One region of the Methylobacterium sp. PvR107 genome, then DNA from elsewhere that is predicted to be linked to it. Evidence: predicted binding sites of a transcription regulator. Region 1 holds the regulator's gene; the other holds the start of a gene.
The links. The regulator LexA, encoded in region 1, represses DNA repair genes until DNA is damaged. The targets are predictions, from matches to a motif close to TGTTCNNNNTGTGTTCNG.
Positions count from the first base shown of each region.

Region 2: recA (recombinase RecA) is a predicted target of LexA. The motif match lies at 7,357-7,374, and genes of this name have one in related genera.

Region 1 is NZ_JAFIBW010000001.1:5,742,555-5,752,350, reverse strand. Features, by position in the region: gene JOE48_RS27245 (Y-family DNA polymerase) at 1-1,218, shown strand, start outside; gene JOE48_RS27240 (error-prone DNA polymerase) at 1,215-4,499, shown strand; gene JOE48_RS27235 (hypothetical protein) at 4,544-5,020, shown strand; gene fae (formaldehyde-activating enzyme) at 5,060-5,599, opposite strand; gene JOE48_RS27225 (hypothetical protein) at 6,098-6,313, shown strand; gene JOE48_RS27220 (hypothetical protein) at 6,332-6,802, opposite strand; gene lexA (transcriptional repressor LexA) at 7,038-7,760, shown strand; gene JOE48_RS27210 (ComEC/Rec2 family competence protein) at 7,754-9,796, opposite strand, start outside.
Region 2 is NZ_JAFIBW010000001.1:5,498,577-5,508,372, forward strand. Features, by position in the region: gene flgB (flagellar basal body rod protein FlgB) at 567-971, shown strand; gene flgC (flagellar basal body rod protein FlgC) at 1,019-1,426, shown strand; gene fliE (flagellar hook-basal body complex protein FliE) at 1,459-1,773, shown strand; gene fliQ (flagellar biosynthesis protein FliQ) at 1,900-2,166, shown strand; gene fliR (flagellar biosynthetic protein FliR) at 2,218-2,979, shown strand; gene flhB (flagellar biosynthesis protein FlhB) at 3,027-4,094, shown strand; gene JOE48_RS26010 (PAS domain-containing sensor histidine kinase) at 4,261-7,056, shown strand; gene recA (recombinase RecA) at 7,466-8,533, shown strand; gene rpsQ (30S ribosomal protein S17) at 9,330-9,596, opposite strand; gene rpmC (50S ribosomal protein L29) at 9,618-9,796, opposite strand, start outside.

The DNA of each region.
Region 1 (9,796 bases):
CTGCGCCGGGTCGGCGAGCTCGACGCCCTGCCCCGCGGTCCCCTCGCCCGCCGCTTCGGCGAGACCCTGCTGCTGCGCCTCGACCAAGCGCTGGCGCGCCGTCCCGAGCCGCTGGCGCCCCTGTCGGAGGCCGCCGCGTACGCCGCTGCCCGCGGCTTCCTCGACCCGATCGGCCGGCAATCGGACATCGTGCGGACCGCCCGGGACCTGATGGCCGTGATTGCCCCCCGGCTGGAGCGGGACGGGCTCGGTGCCTGCGCCCTGCGCCTCGTGCTCCACCGGGTCGACGGGGCGGTGCGCGCCCTCGACCTCGGCCTGTCCCGACCCGAGCGCTGCCCTGAGCGGGTCGCCGCCCTCGTTTCCTTGCGCCTCGACCGGCTGGGGCCTGCCCTCGATGCCGGGTTCGGATTCGAGACGGTGGCGCTCGCCGTGACGGTGACCGGCATCCTGCTGGCCCGCCAGACGGATCTCGGCGCGGCCCCTGCAGGCGACGGGGTCGGGGTGGTGGCCGACGCCCTGGCGCAACGGCTCGGGCGGGCGCTGCTCCGGCTCGAACCGCGGGCGAGCCACCTGCCGGAGCAGGCTGACCGGATCCGGGTTTGGGTTGCCGGAGAGAGGCAGGGATCGTCAGTGGATAAGGGCCTCGACTCGATGCGGGCGCATCTCCCTCCCCCCTTTGCGGGGGAAGGTGGCCCGCGAAGCGGGTCGGGAGAGGGGGGCGACGCTGCAGAACAGGGCCGTGTCGATCAGGAAGAGCGCGCCCTCTCCGGAAGCCGCGCTCCCCTCTTGCGGGACTGCATCCCGGCCCGACCCCCGCTGACGCGAGGGCCCCCCTCCCCCGCAGAGGAGGGAGGGAGGACGCCTGCCCGCGCCTCCCCGATCCCTTCCCCGATCCCCTCCCCGATCCCCTCCCCCTGGCCCGACCACCTCCCGCCGCGCCCCCTGGTGCTGTTCCCCCGGGGCGAGGCCGCCCTCGACGTTCTCTCGACCATCCCGGAGGGTCCGCCCCGGCGCTTCCGCTGGCGCGCCCAGGTCCATCGAGTCACCCATGCCGAGGGGCCGGAGCGGATCGCCGCCGAATGGTGGCGCGCGCCCGGCGAGCCCCGCGACTACTACCGCGTCGAGTGCGAGGCCGGGCACCGGCTCTGGCTCTACCGCGACGGGCCGCACGCCTCCGACCGCCCGGCCGCGTGGTACGTCCACGGGCTGTTCGCGTGAGCGGCCCCGCTTACGCCGAACTCGCCGTCACCACGAACTTCTCCTTCCTGCACGGCGCCGCGCACCCGCAGGACTACGTCGTGCAGGGCGCGGCCTACGGCCTCGCCGCGATCGGCATCGCTGACCGCAACACCGTGGCCGGCGTGGTCCGGGCGCACGCGGCGGCGCGGGCGCTCGAAGCGGAAGGCACCGTGATCCGGATCCTGCCCGGCGTACGCCTCGTCACCGAGGAGGGGTTCGAGGCCGTCACCTACCCGATGGACCGGGAGGCCTGGGGGCGCCTGTGCCGGCTGCTCACCCTCGGCAACCGGCGCGTCCGCAAGGGCGCGTGCCGGTTCTCCTTCGCCGAGATGCTGGAGGCCGCCGACGGCCAGATATTCATCGCCATGCCCCCGGCCCGGCGCCTGCCGGAGGGGTTCCGGGCGCGGCTGGAGGCGCTCGCCGCCGCCGCCCCGGGCCGGACCTTTCTCGGCGCGTGCCACACGCGGCGCGGCGACGAGCGGCGGCGCCTCGGGCTGCTGGCGGAACTGGGCGCGGCCTCGGGCGCCCCGATGGTCGCGGTCTCGGATGCGCTCTACCACCATCCCGAGCGGCGCCCGCTCCAGGACGTGGTCACCTGCATCCGCGAGGGTTGCCGGATCGGGGAGGCCGGCTACCGCCTGGAGGCCAATGCCGAGCGCCACCTGAAGCCACCCGCCGAGATGGCGCGGCTGTTCGCCGACCACCCGGAGGCCCTGGCCCGCACCGTCGAGATCGCCGAGGCCTGCGATTTCGACCTCGCGCAGCTGCACTACGAGTATCCCGACGAGCCGGTGCCCCCCGGCCGCACGCCGCAGGAATACCTGGAGGAGCTCACCTGGGAACGGGCCCGCTGGCGCTACGCCGGCGACATCCCCGCCCCCGTCGAGGCCACGCTTCACGACGAGCTGCGGCTCATCGCCAAGATGGACTATGCCCGCTACTTCCTGACCCTGTTCGACGTGGTCGCGTTCGCCCGCAGCAAGGGCATCCTCTGCCAGGGCCGGGGCTCGGCCGCCAATTCCGCCGTTTGCTTCTGCCTCGGCATCACCGCGGTGGATCCGTCGAAGCACCGGCTGCTCTTCGCCCGCTTCATCTCGGAGAACCGCGGCGAGCCGCCCGACATCGATGTCGATTTCGAGCACGAGCGCCGGGAGGAGGTGATCCAGCACCTCTACGCCCGCTACGGCCGCGAGCGCGCCGCCCTCTGCGCCACGGTGATCCACTACCGCCCCCGCATGGCGATCCGCGAGGTCGGCAAGGTTCTAGGCCTCACTGAGGACGTGACTGCGGCGATCGCCGACACGGTCTGGGGTTCCTGGGGCACCGGCATGCCGGACCAGCACGTGCGGGAAGCCGGCCTCGATCCGGAGAACCCCGCGATCCGGCAGGCGCTCGACCTCGCCCACCAGCTGATCGGCTTTCCCCGCCACCTGTCGCAGCATGTCGGCGGCTTCGTGCTGACCCGCGGCCGCCTCGACGAGACTGTGCCGGTGGGCAACGGCGCCATGGCGGACCGCACCTTCATCGAGTGGGACAAGGACGACATCGATGCGATCGGCCTGATGAAGGTCGACGTTCTGGCGCTCGGCATGCTGACCTGCCTCAAGCGCGGTCTCGATTTCCTGGAGCGGGATCACGGCACCTTCTACGAGACGCTGGCCGACCTGCCGCAGGAGGATTCCGCGACCTACGCGATGCTGGCCAAGGCCGATTCCGTCGGCGTGTTCCAGGTCGAGAGCCGGGCGCAGATGTCGATGCTGCCCCGCCTGAAGCCCAAGGAGTTCTACGACCTCGTGGTGCAGGTCGCGATCGTGCGTCCCGGCCCGATCCAGGGTGACATGGTCCATCCCTATCTGCGGCGGCGCTCGGGGATCGATCCGGTGGCGTACCCCGCCCCGCATCCGGATCACGGTCCGGCGGACGAGCTGAAGGAAGTGCTGCAGAAGACCTACGGGGTGCCGCTGTTCCAGGAGCACGCCATGCAGATCGCCATCACGGCGGCGGGCTTCACCCCGGCGGAAGCCGACGGGTTGCGCCGGGCGATGGCGACCTTCCGCCATGTCGGCTCGATCGGCGGGTTCGCGGACAAGTTCGTCGGCGGCATGACCCGCCGGGGCTACCCGAAGGATTTCGCCGAGCGCTGCTTCGCGCAGATCCGCGGCTTCTCCACTTACGGCTTCCCGGAGAGCCACGCGGCGAGCTTCGCGCTCCTCGTCTACGCCTCGGCCTGGATGAAGTGCCGGCACCCCGACGTCTTCCTGGCCGCGATCCTCAACGCCCAGCCCATGGGCTTCTACCAGCCGGCCCAGCTGGTGCGCGACGCCCGCGCCCACGGGGTCGAGGTGCGGGGCGTCTGCGTCAACGCCAGCGACTGGGATTGTACCCTGGAGCCGGCGGCGAACCCGCAGATGCACGCCGTGCGGATCGGCCTGCGGCAGGTCCGCGGCCTGCCCGAGGCCGCGATGCGCCGTCTCGTGCGGCTGCGGGCCAACGGCTACGCCAGCATCGAGGGCCTGCAGGCGTCCCTCGCCCTGCCCCGCAACACCCTGGAGCGCCTGGCCGAGGCGGACGCGTTCCGCTCGCTGGGCCTCGACCGACGCGCCGCCCTCTGGATGGTCCGCACCCTGGAGGGGACCTCGGCGCGCAAGGCTGCGAAGGCCGATGCCAGCGAGCGCCGGGCTCATCTCCTCGAGGCGCCGCTGCCGCTCTTCGCCTGGCACGCCGATGACGGCCTGTTCCGGCACGAGCCGGCGGTGGACCTGCCGTCCCTGGCCCCGTCCGAGGCGGTGGCCGAGGATTACTCCGCCACCGGCCTGTCCCTGCAGGGGCACCCGGTGGCGTTCTTCCGGGGGCGCCTCGCCCGGATCGGCGCGATCCCGGCCCGGGCCCATCTCGACCCGGCCCTGCCCCAGGGCGCCCGGGTCACGGTGGCGGGGCTCGTGCTGATCCGCCAGCGGCCGGGCACCGCCAAGGGCGTGGTCTTCCTGACTCTGGAGGACGAGACCGGTATCGCGAACGTGATCGTCTGGAAGGCGGTGTTCGAGGCCAACCGCCGGGCCGCCATGCAGGCTCGGTTCCTCGCCGTGCGCGGCCGGATCCAGCGGGCGGGCGGGGTGGTCCATCTCGTGGCCGAAGGGTTTCGCGATCTCACCGCCTCGCTCCGCGACCTGCGCGAGGCCGGCATGCGGCTGCCCCCCGAGAACACGGATTTCGGCGTGCCCCCGGACCGGCGCGTGTATCGCAGCCGGGATTTCCACTGAGCCCCGCCCCTCGACAGGCCCCGCGCCGCGCGTAGAGTGCCCCCATGTCGAGCTTCGCCGTTCCGCGCCTTCTCCTCGCCGCCTGCGCGTCCCTGCCGCTGATCCTGCCGCTCCTGGCGGGAACTGCCCGGGCCGACAGCTGCGACGACCTCACCCGCCAGATCGCCGGTGCCATCGGCGGCAAGGTCGGCAAGCGGGCCGGCCCGAGCATCGACATCCGCATGGCCGGCCCGATCAAGTTCGACGTGACCTGCCGGGCCGAGCCGATCGTTCAGGCGACCTCCGCCGAGCCCGCCCCCTCGGCGACCTTCTTCCGCGACCTGTCGGTGGCGTCCGAGATCCTGATCGGCGAGTCGGCCGCCACCGTCGAGCCGATCATCACCAACGCCTACCGGACCTCGCTCGCGGAGCGGCGCAAGTCGTTCATCCAGCAGAACGGCTGGTCGGCCTCCTGCTACACCGACCCGGGCAGCAGCACGATGCGGACCCTTTGCTCGGTGGGGCGCATCCCGCCGGGATGAGGCGGACCTGAGCCCGCAGGATGCCCGCCGAGCGCCCGCTCAGTACTCGACCACGCCGTCGAGCGCGTAGTGCTTCACGGTCTTGCGGTTGGCGATCAGCTCGTCGACCGTCGGCTCGCCCTTGAGGGCGCGGGCGATGGCGAGCTTCGTCGCCTCGTAGTTCGTCCGGTAAAGATCCTTCTGGTCGAGGTTGTCGTCCTCGGCGCAGCGCGGGTCGAGCCAGATCATGATGATCATGCAGAGCTCGTCGAGCCCGTCCTTGGGCAGGATGCCCTCGATGATGCAGTCGACGATTGCGTCGCCGGTGGCGGCCTGGACCACGCCGCCGAGGAGTTCGACATACTCGGCCGTGTGGATCGTGGCCTTGGTGGTCATCATCGTGGCCGGACGCACCAGCTGGTTGAGGTCGCGCACCACGAACATCCGGGTGTGGCCCTGGACCTGCCCCATCATCGACGCGAAGGCCTGGCCCACCGGCCCGCGCACCGAGCCGATCAGCACCTCCGGCATGGCGTCGGTGTACTGGCCCTCGGCCGCCAGCACCGTGGCCTCGCCCGCGCGGAACCAGATCTCTTGCATGTTCGAACTCCACCTGATCGGAGCCCGCGGGAGACATCATCGCGCAGCCCGCGTCAATCGATTCAGAGCGGGCCGCCCCGTCGAACACGCCGACCGGCACGAAGGCGATGGTCAGCCCCGAGACGGCGTAAACCACCCCCTTGTCGGGCCCTCGATCCGCCGTCCCGCCGGTAGCTCCCGGTGAAGACCCGGCCGAGCAGCACGATGTCCGGCAGCCCGCAGCTTACGAGACACGGCGCGCCGAACAGGCCGCCGATACCGGCGATGCCGCACAATCAGCAGCGCGTAGCCCCAGCGGGCGCCCCTCCGGGCCGCCGTGATCAGCCTGCCGACATCCGTGTCGGCGCGCATCACGACGAGTCCGGGGCCTGCGGCCTTGAGGAACGCGTTCAGGCGAGGCAGGGAAGTGCTTGGCACGGCTCGGGAACAGGCCCGGGCACGGGGCCGGTTCCGGCGGGCGTCTTCGGGCTTCCACGGGGCAGGCGGGAGGAATGTGAGATGGCCGAGAGTACGGATCGAGGCTCCGGCTGGAGCCTTCAGGCGAGCGCCGTGCCCGACGGGGTGCGTCTGGAACTCGCCCTGTCGGACCTGGGCGGAGGTCCGGTCACCGCCGCGATCGTGCTCGACCGGGCGGAGGCCCGGGCCTTCGCCCGCGCGCTGCTGGCCGCCGCCGGAGATGCGGCGGAACGGACCTTCCCGAAGCCGGGCCGTTGAGGGGCCGCCGCCGACGGATCAGCGCGGGCCGAGGCCCGGATTGCGGCCCGGAAGGCGCGGCACCACCGTGCCCCGCTTCTCGATCGGCGCGTCGCACGCGTAGGCGAACTCGGTCTTCAGCGGATCGAACACGGTTTCGCCGACGATGCGGCAATCCTCTCGCACGGTCTCGTCGAGATAGGCGCGGGCGGCGGTGCGGAAGCGCTTCACCCGGGTCGATTCCGGCTCGGGATCGATCCGGACCTCGCTCAGGTTGCAGCCGGCATATTCACGCAGGGCATTGGAGACGATGAGCATCCGGCGCATCTGCCGGTTGTCGTAGACCTCGTAGGGCTCCTTGCAGCCGATCGTAACCACCTGCGGGGTGAGCGCGACGTAGTTGCGCGAGATGTACGAGAACCCTGTGGTGCAGCCCGCGAGCGCCAGGCCGAGGGAGACCAGGCCCACGGAAGCCAGGCTTCGGGGCAGCAGAGCCGCGGGTCGTCGCATCCTCGTCATCCCAGCCCGATCTCAGCCCGCCCCGGCTCCGCCGCCCTGCCCGGCGGGACGTGGTGCATTGAAACGGCTCCGCTTGCGCCGTCAATTCGTTTCTGCCTCGGACCATGGCGTCCTCGGAAGCGTGGCCGTATGACGCTTGCGGAACACTTGCGGAACGTTTAACCTGTTCGTGATTTGTTTCAGAGACCGTCCCGAGGCGGTCCGCCAAGCCGCGAGGCCCCCGTCGATGCTCACGCGCAAGCAGCTGGACCTCCTGCGATTCATCCAGAATCGCATGCAGGAATGCGGCGTTCCCCCCTCCTTCGACGAGATGAAGGATGCACTCGACCTCAAGTCGAAATCGGGCATCCACCGTCTGATCACGGCCCTCGAGGAGCGCGGCTTCCTGCGGCGTCTCCCGAACCGGGCGCGGGCCATCGAGGTGATCCGCATTCCCGAGAGCCTGGCGTCCCCGGCTGCGGCGGCTCCCGCGGAGCCGCGCCGCTTCACGCCGAGTGTGGTCGAGGGCGGCAAGTCCAAGCAGCCGGCTCAGCCTGCCGCCGCCCGGATGATCGACGAGGCCGGCCGCGCCGTGTCGATCCCCGTCATGGGCCGGATCGCGGCCGGTACCCCGGTCTCGGCGATCCAGAACCAGAGCCATGCCATCACCCTCTCGCCTGACTTCCTAGCCGGCGGCGAGCACTACGCCCTGGAAGTGCGCGGCGACTCGATGGTGGAGGCCGGCATCCTCGATGGCGACCTCGTGGTGATCCGGAAGCAGGACACCGCCAATACGGGCGACATCATCGTGGCCCTGATCGACGACGAGGAGGCGACGCTCAAGCGCCTGCGCCGCCGCGGTTCCTCGATCGCCCTGGAAGCCGCCAACCCGGCCTACGAGACCCGCGTCCTGGGCCCGGATCGGGTCCAGATCCAGGGCCGGCTCGTCAGTCTCGTCCGCCGCTACTGAAGCGGGGCGGCCGGCGCGTCGCCCGGGGCGGGGTTGGCACCCGGCGGATCGTCCTCCGTCGCGGCCATCCCGCGGGAGGCTTCGGCAGGGGGATCCGTCCCGGTCCGCGCGGCGACGGGTAGGCCGGGCAATGCATGCGGGCGCCACGGCACCGTTCGGTCATCGGTCCGGGCGCCCTGTATCGCGAAGCCGCCTGGTCCGGCGCGCAGGGCGACGGCCCCGTGGCTGGCGAGGAAGCGGCGGTCGATGACCAGTGGGCCCGTACAGGTCGGGGGCGCCGCGAGGCCGGTGATCAGCACGGCGGCCCGGGCGCAATCCTCCGGGAAGGCGCGCCGGTCGCGGACCAGGGCGACGGCCCGGCCGTCCGGCAGGATCGCGGTGCAGCCGAGCCGGTCGCAGCGCCCGCCCGCGGACGGGCGGCTCCGCTGTACCGGCGTGCGGCCATCGCCATCGGCCTTCAGCCACTGTTCCAGGACGAAGCCGGAGGGATTCCCCAGCGCCGCGAGGCGCCCGTCGGGACCCCGCACCGCGGCGCCTGCGCCCTGCCGGTCGACGTAGAGATCGTAGCGCTCCGGCAGGGCCGCGAGGCCGAGGCCGACCAGGAGCGGCGGCAGGGCGAGCCAGCGCAGGCGCGAGACCGGGAGCGTCGCCAGCAGCAGCCCGGCCGTCAGCAGTCCCAGCGCCCCGGTTCCGAACGCCGGCAGCACCAGGGTCGCCCGCTCGAACCCGGCGATCCATTCGGAGATCGCCAGCATCCCGCCGACCGCCTGGCCCATGAGCCACCAGACCGGCCGGTCCAGGGCGAACGGGTAGGCGAGGATCCCGATCACCGCGGAGGGCATCACCACCAGGGAGACCAGGGGCAGCGTCAGGGCGTTGCCGATCAGCCCGAACGGCTGGATCGTCTGGAAATGGTAGGTGGCGAAGGGCGCGGTGGCGATCTGCGCCACCAGGGTCGTGGCCAGGGTGCCGGTGACCGCCGACAGGCCGGTGCCGACGATCCGCCCGATCCGTCCCGCCCCGGGGCGCACGAACAGGCGCCCGTCGATCAGCCGCGCGCAGGCGATCAGCCCGGCCACCGCCCCGAACGACATCTGGAAGCTCGGGCCAAGCAGCCCCTCGGGCTCGCGGGCCAGGGCGATCAGCGCGGCGAGCGCGAGGTTGCGCATCGACAGCGCCGGCCGGTCCACCAGGATCGCGCCCAGCATGATCAGGGTCATGATCAGCGAGCGCTCGGCCGCGATGTCCCAGCCCGAGAAGGCGCAATAGGCGGTGACCCCGAGCATCGCGAATCCGGCCGCGATCTTCTTGATCGGCCAGACCAGGGCGCAATGGGGGATCAGCGCCAGGGCCGCCCGCACCAGCCAGAACACGACGCCGGCGGCCAGCACCATGTGCAGCCCCGAGATCGAGACGACGTGGTAGATGCCGGCGGCGCGCAGTGCGTCGTTGGTCGCCGGGCCGATCAGACCGCGCTTGCCGGTCACCAGGGCCGCCGCCACTGCGCCCGCTTGGCCGCCCTCGGCCTGGGCGATCCGGCGGGTGAGCGCGTTGCGGGCCTCGTCCAGCATGGCGGCGAGCCGGAGGCGCAGCGGCGGTGGGACCGGCGGCGTCGCGATCCGGACCGCGCCGACCAGCGAACCCACCGCGCCGATCCCCTGGAAATAGGCGTCCCGGGCGAAGTCGTAGCCGCCCGGGCGGGCCGCTTCGGGCGGCGGCAGCAGGCGCGCGGTGGCGGCGATGACATCTCCGGGCCGCAGGGCCGGCGCCTTGCGGAACGAGACCCGCACGCCGGCGGGCCGCAGGTCCGGCGCGAGTCCCGCGAAGGTCTCGACCCGGACGATCAGCCGGGCTCCGACCTCGCGCTCGTCCAGAGCCTCGATCATCCCGGTGAGCGGGCCGATCGTGGTCCGGCTCAGGATCGGGGCGGCCACCTGCGAGACCCGCCAAGTTGCCGCCGCGAAACCGAGGAATCCGGCTGCCACCGCGAGGGTGAGCGCCAGCGCCGCCGGTCGCGCGCCGAGAAACGGGATCGG
Region 2 (9,796 bases), 240 kb from region 1:
CGAGATCGGCATGACCGTCGGGCGATGCGCGGCTGCCGTGCCCCTCAACCGTGGACGCAGAAATATCGCGGACATGTGAAACCTGATCTTCCGCATGCCGCCGACAGCGCTGCCGATCGGAAACTCACGCGACCGGATCACCGGCAGAGCCCGCTATCTTTTACGGGATAAAATCTGGATATCTCCGCCGCGATCATCTGCCGAGGGCAATAAAGCTTAGGACAGTTCGTGTCGAGCGGTGTCTATTCATCGATTGGCCTGCAATAAAGCCTCGCCGCCGCCGTGCGGGCAGCCGCATCCCAGACGGCTGGCGGAACCGCCTCGGACCTCGTGAGCCAGACCACCTCATCGAGTGCGACAGGCGGCAGCGGCACGACCGGTTTTGAAGCGACGTCGGCCGTCGGCCCTGTCGCGCGACGATGCGCAAACGGCTTGGAGCGGCCCAGGATCATCGACTGCCCATCCGCCTCGGCCGGCGCGCCAAAAACTTTAACGCACCATTAACCATGCACACGGCAGATTTTGCCGAGCCCGCCGTCTGCGGCGCGGACCCGCCGGAGGCAACCTTGGCCCTCACTGACCTGCCCGTGCTCAGCATGCTGCGCACCCGGATGCAATGGGCCCAGGCGCGCCAGGGCATGATTGCCGAGAACGTGGCCAACGCCGACACGCCGGGATTCAAGCCCCGCGATCTCGTGGAGCCCCGCATGGACCGGGCAACCGGCACCATGGCCTCATCGTCGACGGCCCTGGCGCTGACCAGCCCAGCCCACATCGCCCCGGCCGGACAGGGGGCGGGCGACGCCGCGTCGAAGCGTGCGAAGGGCTTCGAGACGCGCCCGAGCGGCAACGCCGTCAACCTCGAGGACGAGATGATGAAGGCCGGCGACAACCAGTCCGACTACCAGCTCGCCGCATCGCTCTATCAGCACAGCCTGACCACCCTGAAGATCGCGGTCGGCAAGAGCTGAGCGTCTGGCACACCGACTGTTCGGTCACGGCGCGGAGGGCCTGAACCATGGAATTCAGCAAGTCGCTCACGGTCGCGGCCGCCGGCCTCAAGGCTCAGTCCGGCCGGATGCGGATCATCGCCGAGAACATCGCCAACGCCGATTCCGCGCCGGCATCGCCGGGGGCGGAGCCCTATCGGCGCAAGATCCCGACCTTCACCAGCCATCTCGACGACGAGAGCGGGGCCCGGCTCGTGGAAGCCGGCCGCATCCGGCGCGACCCGTCGGCGTTCCGGACCAAGCTCGAGCCCGGCAACCCGGCGGCCAATGCCCGGGGCGAGGTGCAGATGCCCAACGTCAACGCGCTCATCGAGAACATGGACCTGCGCGAGGCCCAGCGCTCCTACGAGGCGAACCTCAACATGGTCACCTCGACCCGCAAGATGCTGGCGCAGACGCTGGCGATCCTGAAGTGACCGCGTAGGGACGCACAGCAAGGATACTGGCCATGGCTTCGAGCAACTTCGCGGCGGGCGCCTATGCGGCCGTCCAGGGGATGGCCTCCGGTCGCCCCGCCCCCCGGGTGCAGCCGGCGGCAGGGGCCGGCGGCGATTTCATGCAGCTTCTCGGGCAGACGCTGGACAACGTCGGCGATGCCGGGCGGCGGGCCGACGCGCAGGCCGTCTCGGCCGCGTCCGGCAAGGCCAATGTGGTCGACGTGGTCACAGCCGTCGCCGAGAGCGAGACCGCGCTCCAGACCATGGTCGCGGTGCGGGACCGGATGATCTCGGCCTACGAGGAAATCATGCGGATGCAGATTTGACGCGAAGCCGTTCCCCGTCCCGGCGACCGGTTCGTCCAAACCGCTCGCCGGCGCGCATCCGCCGCGTCTCGCGCGGGAACCGCGCCGCCCGTCCCGCTTCGCAATCCTGGTACCAACGGCCCCCCAATGACCGGCCTCGCCATTCTCGACATCGCCCGCGACGGCATCTTCGTCTTCCTGAAGATCGCCGGACCGCTGATGCTCGTCTCCCTCGCCGTGGGGCTCGCCGTCTCGCTGGTCCAGGCCCTGACCCAGGTCCAAGAGCAGACCCTGATCTACGTGCCCAAGATCGTGGCGGTCTTCGCCGCGCTGCTCTTGATGCTGCCCTTCATCGGTGACGCCATGGCCGGCTACATGGTCCGCATCGCCGCCCGGATCGCGGCGGGCGGCTGATGCACGATCCCGCCGCGACAGGGTCCAGATTCGCGTGCCATAGGGGCGGCGATGAACCTGCTCGTGCCCGGGATCGCGTCGGCCTTTCTGATCACCTTCGCGCGTGTCGGCACCCTGATCATGCTGATGCCCGGGATCGGCGAGCAGACGGTGTCGCCGCGGCTGCGTCTGGCCTTCGCGCTGCTCACGACACTGGTGTTGTTCCCGTCCGTGCGCCCGCTGCTCGGCGGCACGGACGGTCTGGCCGGGCCCCGGCTGATCGGGCTGCTGTTCGGGGAGACGATCATCGGGCTGGTGCTCGGCCTCACCGTGCGGATGGTGCTCGCCGCCCTGCAAACCGCCGGGGTGATCATCTCGGCGCAGCTCGGCCTGTCCTACGCGATGACGGTGGATCCGAGCCAAGGCGGCCAGCAGGTGGCGATCGGCAACTTCCTGTCGCTGCTCGGCATCACGCTGATCTTCGCCGCCGACCTGCACCATCTCGCCATCGAGGGCTTGGCCCGCAGCTACGTCGTGCTGCCGCCCGACGGCGTGCCGGCCTTCTCGGACGCGCTGATGCTGGCGACCCGGGCGCTCGCCCGCGGCTTCACGTTGGCGGTCCAGATCTCCGGGCCGTTCATCGCCTTCGGCCTCCTGTTCAATCTCGGGCTCGGCGTGCTGTCGCGGCTGATGCCGCAATTGCAGGTGTTCTTCCTGGCGGTTCCGGCCTCGGTGCTGGCGGGGATGGTCATCCTGATGGGCGCCCTCGGCGTCATGATGGGGGTCTTTCTGGACGATATCGGCCGGTATCTCGCCGCGTATGTCGGCCGGTGACCGTGGCCGCCCCGCTCCGCTTCCGCACGCGCTGAGGTCGATTTTCGATGGCCGAGGGCGCGGAGGACGAGGACAAGACCGAGGAGCCGTCCCAGCGGCGCCTCGATCAGGCCATCGAGCGCGGCGACGTCGCGAGCAGCACCGAGATCAACACCTTCGCGTTGCTGGCCGCCTTCACCCTCGCCCTGATGGTCGCGGCCCCGAGCATCGCGCAGAACCTCCTCTATGGGCTCAGGGCCTATCTGGCGAACGCCCACACCCTCCCGGACGACGCCACCGCAATGCAGGCGGCCGCGACGCGGGGGCTCTGGCTGTGGCTCCAGGCGGTGGCCGTGCCGGTGGGCCTCGCCTTGATCGCGGGCCTCGCCGCCGGCCTGCTCCAGCACCCGCTGGTGTTCAGTACCGAAACACTGATGCCGAAATTCGAGCGGCTCTCGCCGATGGCAGGCCTGAAGCGCCTGCTCGGCGTCGAAGCTTGGTTCCAGTTCGGCAAGGGCCTGGCCAAGATCACGATCGTGGGCGTGGTCGGCGGCGTGCTGCTGTGGAACGACCGCGACCGGCTCGAGGTGTTCGTTCAGCTTGACCCCGCCGCATCCCTGCCGGCGATCCTGTCCCTGAGCCTGCGGCTGCTCGCCGGCATGCTGTGCATGCACCTCGCGATCACGCTGGGCGACGCGCTCTACGCGCGGTTCCGCTGGCGCAAGCGCCACCGCATGTCGAAGGAAGAGCTAAAGCAGGAGATGAAGGAGTCGGACGGCAACCCGGAGATCAAGGGCCGCATGAAGCAGCTGCGCATGGCGCGGGTGAAGAAGCGGATGATGGCCGCCGTGCCGACCGCCACCGTGGTGGTGACCAACCCGACCCACTACGCGGTGGCCCTGCGCTACGAGGCCGGCATGGCCGCGCCGATCTGCGTCGCCAAGGGCGTCGACGCGCTGGCTCTGCGGATCCGCACGGTGGCGGCCGAGCACGGCGTCGCGGTGATCGAGAACCCCCCGCTCGCCCGGGCGCTCCACGCCACCGTGGAGATCGACCGCGAAATTCCCGCCGAGCATTACCGGGCGGTGGCCGAGGTGATCGGCTTCGTCCTGCGCCTGCGCCGGAGGGCTGCATAGGCCCCGGCCGCAGCGGAGGCCGGACGACCGGCCGGGAAAGCCACGCTTCGTCCACCTTTTTTCGCGAGGCTGCGCCGAGGCTTGGCGCGACGACAGTGGTGCCGCGCTGCCCTTGCCCTGATATGGCCGGCAGGCCTAACCGGGGGATCGTTCTGGAATGAAGCCGATGGCCGACGTCACTGGACCTCCGGCGCCCGCCGTCGGCCCGCAGAATTCGGGACTGCCGACCTCCGGCGCCCAGGGTCCCGCCCCGCTGGGGCCGGGTTCGATCGACCGCTCGGAGCAGCCGGGCCGGGTCGGGCTGCTGCTGGTCCTCGCGGGCCTGCTGGTCGGGGCCGCCATCGGCCTGTCGTTCGTGGCGAACGAGCAGGCCCAGTCGCTGATCGTGTGGCTGCTGGCGCTTCTGGCCATGGCGGGCGTCTTCTTCCTGTTCGCCCTGGCGATCGGCGCGCTCCAGCTCAGCGGCAGCGCCGCCCGGGACGACATCACCAAGGGGATTGTCGACGCCTCGCCCGACGGCGCGCTGGTCGTCGAGGATAGCGGCCGGCTGATCTACGCCAACGAAGCCTATCTGCGGATCGCCGGCGGCGAGACCTTCTCGAACCTCGTACCGGTGGAGCGTATCCTGGTCGGCTCGCCGGAGGTCTCCGAGGCGGTCTATCGCCTGTCGCAGGCCTCGCGCGACGCCCGCGCCCATACCGAGGAAGTGCGGATGTCGCCGCCTCTGGGGCCGCTCGCCGGGGAGCGCAGCTTCGGCTGGTACCGGGTCTCGGTCCGGCCGCTCCTGCGTCCGCGCCGCGCCGCCTCGCTCTGGACGGTCGCCGACATCACCGCCGAGCGCGAGCGCCAGGAGAACGTCTTCCAGGAACTCCAGCACGCGATCGACTACCTCGACCATGCCCCGGCGGGCTTCCTGTCGATCGATCCGGCTGGCGCCATCGTCTACATGAACGCGACCCTCGCGGCCTGGCTCGGCTACGACCTCGCGACCGTCGGCCCCGGGGGCCCGCACCTCACCGAGATCGCCCCGGAGGCGGACGTCCTGGTTCGCACCGCCGGGCTGCCGGGCGAGGTGCGCACCGACCGGTTCGACCTCGACCTGCGCCGCCGCAACGGCCACACCCTGCCGGTGCGGCTTTATCATCGGGTCGCCTTCGGGAAGGACGGCAAGCCGGGCTCCTCGCGCACCTTCGTGATCAACCGCTCCGCCGGTGCTGAGACCGACGAGCCGCAGCGCGCCGCCGAGGTGCGCCTCGCCCGCTTCCTCAACAACTCGCCCATCGCCATCGCGACCCTCGACCGGACCGGCCGGATCGCACGGGCCAATGCCTCCTTCACCCGGCTGTTCGGCACCGTGCCGCGCCAGATCGAGGACGGCGCGATCGGCGGGGAGGGCACGTCCCGGGCCGAGCCCAACGTTGCCGATTCGGTCACCGACCGCACCGCGCTGGAGGCCGGCCTCGCCCGCGCGGCGCGCGGCCTGACCGACCCCGAGCCCATCGAGGTCCAGTTGAACGGCCCGGGCGGCCGCTCGGCGCGGGTGTGGCTCAGCCCGGCCGATGGCGGCGATCCGGGTCAGCAGACCGATGAGGCCGAGCGCGTCATTCTCTACGCCCTCGACACCACGGCGCAGCGGCAGCTGGAGCAGCAGGTCGCGCAGGCGCAGAAGATGAACGCGGTGGGCCAGCTCGCGGGCGGGATCGCGCACGACTTCAACAACGTGCTGCAGGCGATCATCGGCTATTCGGACCTGCTGCTGGCCAGCCACAGGCCGACCGACCCCGCCTTCCAGGACATCATGCAGATCAAGCAGAACGCCAACCGGGCGGCGGGCCTCGTCCGCCAGCTCCTGGCGTTCTCCCGCCGCCAGACCCTTCGGCCCGAGGTGATGAATGTCGGGGAGGCGCTCTCCGAGCTGACCCTGCTGCTGAAGCGCCTGCTCGGCGAGCGCGTCGCCCTGGAGCTGAAGCACGGCCGCGAGATCTGGCCTGTGAAGGCCGACGTCAACCAGTTCGAGCAGGTGATCGTCAATCTCGCGGTCAATGCCCGCGACGCCATGCCGGACGGCGGCAAGCTGATGATCCGGACCGAGAACGTGACCGATCCGGGCCCTATGGCGGCGGAAGACGGACGCGGCGGCGCGCCCGCGGGCGACCATATCCTCATCGAGGTTCGCGACACCGGTCAGGGCATCCCGCCCGAGCTGATGGAGAAGATTTTCGAACCGTTCTTCACCACCAAGGAGATCGGCAAGGGTACGGGCCTCGGCCTCTCGACGGTGTTCGGCATCGTCAAGCAGTCCGGCGGCACCATCGACGTGCAATCGACCATGGGGGAGGGGACCGCCTTCCGCATCTACCTGCCGCGGCACGTGCCCGTCGCCGAGCACGAAGACGCGCCGCTCGTATCCTCCGCATCGGCCCTGCCGCGGACCGAGGCGGCCGCTCTTCCGTCGCCGTCCGGGCAGGATCAGGCCGGCGGCGCAGCGACCCCCGCCGTTGAGGCGACCGCGCGCACCGACGCCAAATCCGGGGCCAAGCCCTCGCCCAAGCTCGACACGCCGTTGCCGCGTAAGCCGGCGGCCGACCATACGGGGCAGGGAACAATCCTCCTCGTGGAGGACGAGGATCCGGTTCGGGCGGTCAACAGCCGGGCGCTCTCGGCGCGCGGCTACACGGTCTTGGAGGCGGCATCGGGCCTCGAGGCCCTGGCGATCGTCCGCGAGGGGGCTCAAGAGATCGATCTTGTCGTTTCCGACGTCGTCATGCCCGAGATGGACGGCCCGACCCTGTTGCGAGAGGTGCGCAAGCACCAGCCCGACCTGAAGGTGATCTTCGTCTCCGGCTATGCCGAGGATGCGTTCCGCAAGAACCTGCCGGAGGGCGAGACCTTCAACTTCCTACCCAAGCCCTTCAGCCTGAAGCAGCTGGTCGAGACCGTGAAGAAGACGATGGCGAGTTGAGAGGCGCGCTGGTTGGCCGGCGCACATTCTTTCCCACCACCTGGCAGCGGTCTTTGCGCGCGGAGCGATGCAATCCAGAGAGCGCCAGGCCGATTCGTCGCCTTTTGCCCTCGGTCACTTCCCTGCGCTCGTGATGATTGACGGACCCGCCGAGCGAAGGGTTCAGACGAAAACCGTATCGGACGCCGCAAGCGGTCGGGCTTGCGGTCCGGACCCTTCGCTCGGCTTGGACAAACCAAGGTCTCGGCCCCTCAAGCCTGGAGCGATCCAACCCACGCCGCCGTCGCGCACTTGCCGGATGAGAACAAAACAGGTACATATTGCGGATGTTGACGCGCGTTGTGAACGGCGCTCAACCCCTTCATAAGGAGCCCGCCAGATGGCCCAGCCCGCATTGAAAGTGGTCGACATGCCCCCCGCGGAGAAGGACAAGGACAAGTCCAAGGCGATCGACGCAGCCCTGGCGCAGATCGAGCGCGCCTTCGGCAAGGGCTCGATCATGCGGCTCGGCAAGAACGACAAGGTGCAGGAGGTCGAGACCATCTCCACCGGTTCGCTGGGGCTCGACATCGCCCTCGGTGTCGGCGGCCTGCCACGCGGCCGCGTGATCGAGATTTACGGCCCCGAATCGTCCGGCAAAACGACGCTGGCGCTCCATACGATCGCAGAAGCCCAGAAGAAAGGCGGCGTCTGCGCCTTCGTGGATGCCGAGCACGCTCTCGATCCAATTTACGCCCGGAAGCTCGGCGTCAACCTCGACGACCTGCTGATCTCGCAGCCCGACACGGGCGAGCAGGCTCTGGAGATCACCGACACGCTGGTGCGCTCCGGCGCCATCGACGTGCTGGTGGTCGATTCGGTCGCCGCGCTGACCCCGCGGGCCGAGATCGAGGGCGAGATGGGCGAGAGTCAGCCCGGCCTCCAGGCCCGCCTGATGAGCCAGGCCCTGCGCAAGCTGACCGGCTCGATCTCGCGCTCGAACTGCATGGTCATCTTCATCAACCAGATCCGGATGAAGATCGGCGTGATGTACGGCAGCCCCGAGACGACCACCGGCGGCAACGCGCTGAAATTCTACGCCTCGGTCCGCCTCGACATTCGAAGGATCTCGACCCTGAAGGACCGGGACGAGGCGATCGGCAATCAGGTCCGCGTCAAGGTGGTGAAGAACAAGGTCGCGCCGCCGTTCAAGCAGGTCGAGTTCGACATCATGTTCGGCGAGGGCGTGTCGAAGGTGGGTGAGCTGATCGACCTCGGCGTGAAAGCCGGCATTGTCGAGAAGTCCGGAGCCTGGTTCTCCTACAACAGCCAGCGTCTCGGCCAGGGCCGCGAGAACTCGAAGGGGTTCCTGCGCGACAACCCAAATATCGCCGCCGAGATCGAGGGGTCGATCCGGCAGAATTCCGGGCTCGTCGCCGAGAAGATCCTGGAGAACGCCGCACCGACGGCGGACGATCTCGACGAGGGCGAGGCGTAAGCCTCGCCACCAAAGCCGGTACGGGCTTGCGGCGAGCTCGGCGACACGAAAGACTTGGCGGCCCCGGAGCTTCTCCGGGGCCGTCTGCCATTCCGGAGCCGTCGCGTCCGGCGGCTGATCTCCCGGACACAATGCTGCCGAAGCCGTCCACCGCATGCCGCGGGACAATATCGCTTCGGCGATGCTCGATCTCATCAGCCAGCACGACCGTCGAGATCAATGCCGACGATCTGCAGGACGTCCTCGCTGGTCTCGACGACATCGCTCAGGGCGAGATCGCAACAGACCGTGAGATGAAGGTTGTCTTCTGGCGGCTCCAACCCTGAGGTCGCACCGCTCCAGCGCCTCGCTCAGTCGCGTCTACAATCCACGACACTGGGGAGTCTCGGAGCGGCCATCCAATCCTCCACCGCGTCCCGAGGCGCAGGCCCGCAACGAAGGTCTCGAAGACGCCCTCCAGAACGCCCAGGATTCCCTGGAACCCTTCTTCGAGGCCCGCTTCACGCTCACCGCAGGCCGCGGGGAATGGGTTGGATCACCGACCACCGTGCCGCGAGGCCCCATCCGATACCGCGACTGACCTCTGTCGCGATCCAGAACAGGATGAAAGCTCGCGCGCGGCCATTGCTGCGAACGGCGCGATCTGACGTCCCACGCTGTACATCGCGGCCTTCGAACCATCGACGCCGCGAGAATGCGAAGGCCCCGCGTTGCCGCGAGGCTCCCACCAATCGTACGTGACCCAATCGTCGGCCCACGGCGCGCCGAGGCCCACGAGCCCCGACCGCAGAACCAATCAGGCCGCTTCGCCGGCTTCCGCCTGCACCGCCGTGTCGCCCTCGACCAGCTTCCAGGTCTTGGTCTTCGAGAACGGGCGGCACTCCTCGATGAACACCGTCTGCCCGACCTTGGCGGCATTCGCCTCGTCGTGGGCATGGTAGTTCTTCGACCGGCGCACGGTCTTCTTCATCACCGGGTGCGTGAAGCGACGCTCCACCTTCACCACGATGGTCTTCTCACCTTTGTCGCTGACGACGGTGCCCTGCAGGATGCGCTTCGGCATGGTTGTCTCCTAAAACCCGCCTCAGCCCTTGGCCTGCTGCAGCGTCTTGGAACGCTGCAGAGTCCGGACACGGGCGATGTCGCGGCGGACCTCACGGACGCGGGCGACGTTCTCGAGCTGGCCGGTAGCCCCCTGGAAGCGCAGGTTGAACTGCTCCTTCTTGAGGTTGATCAGCTCGTCATTCAACTGATCCGGCGACA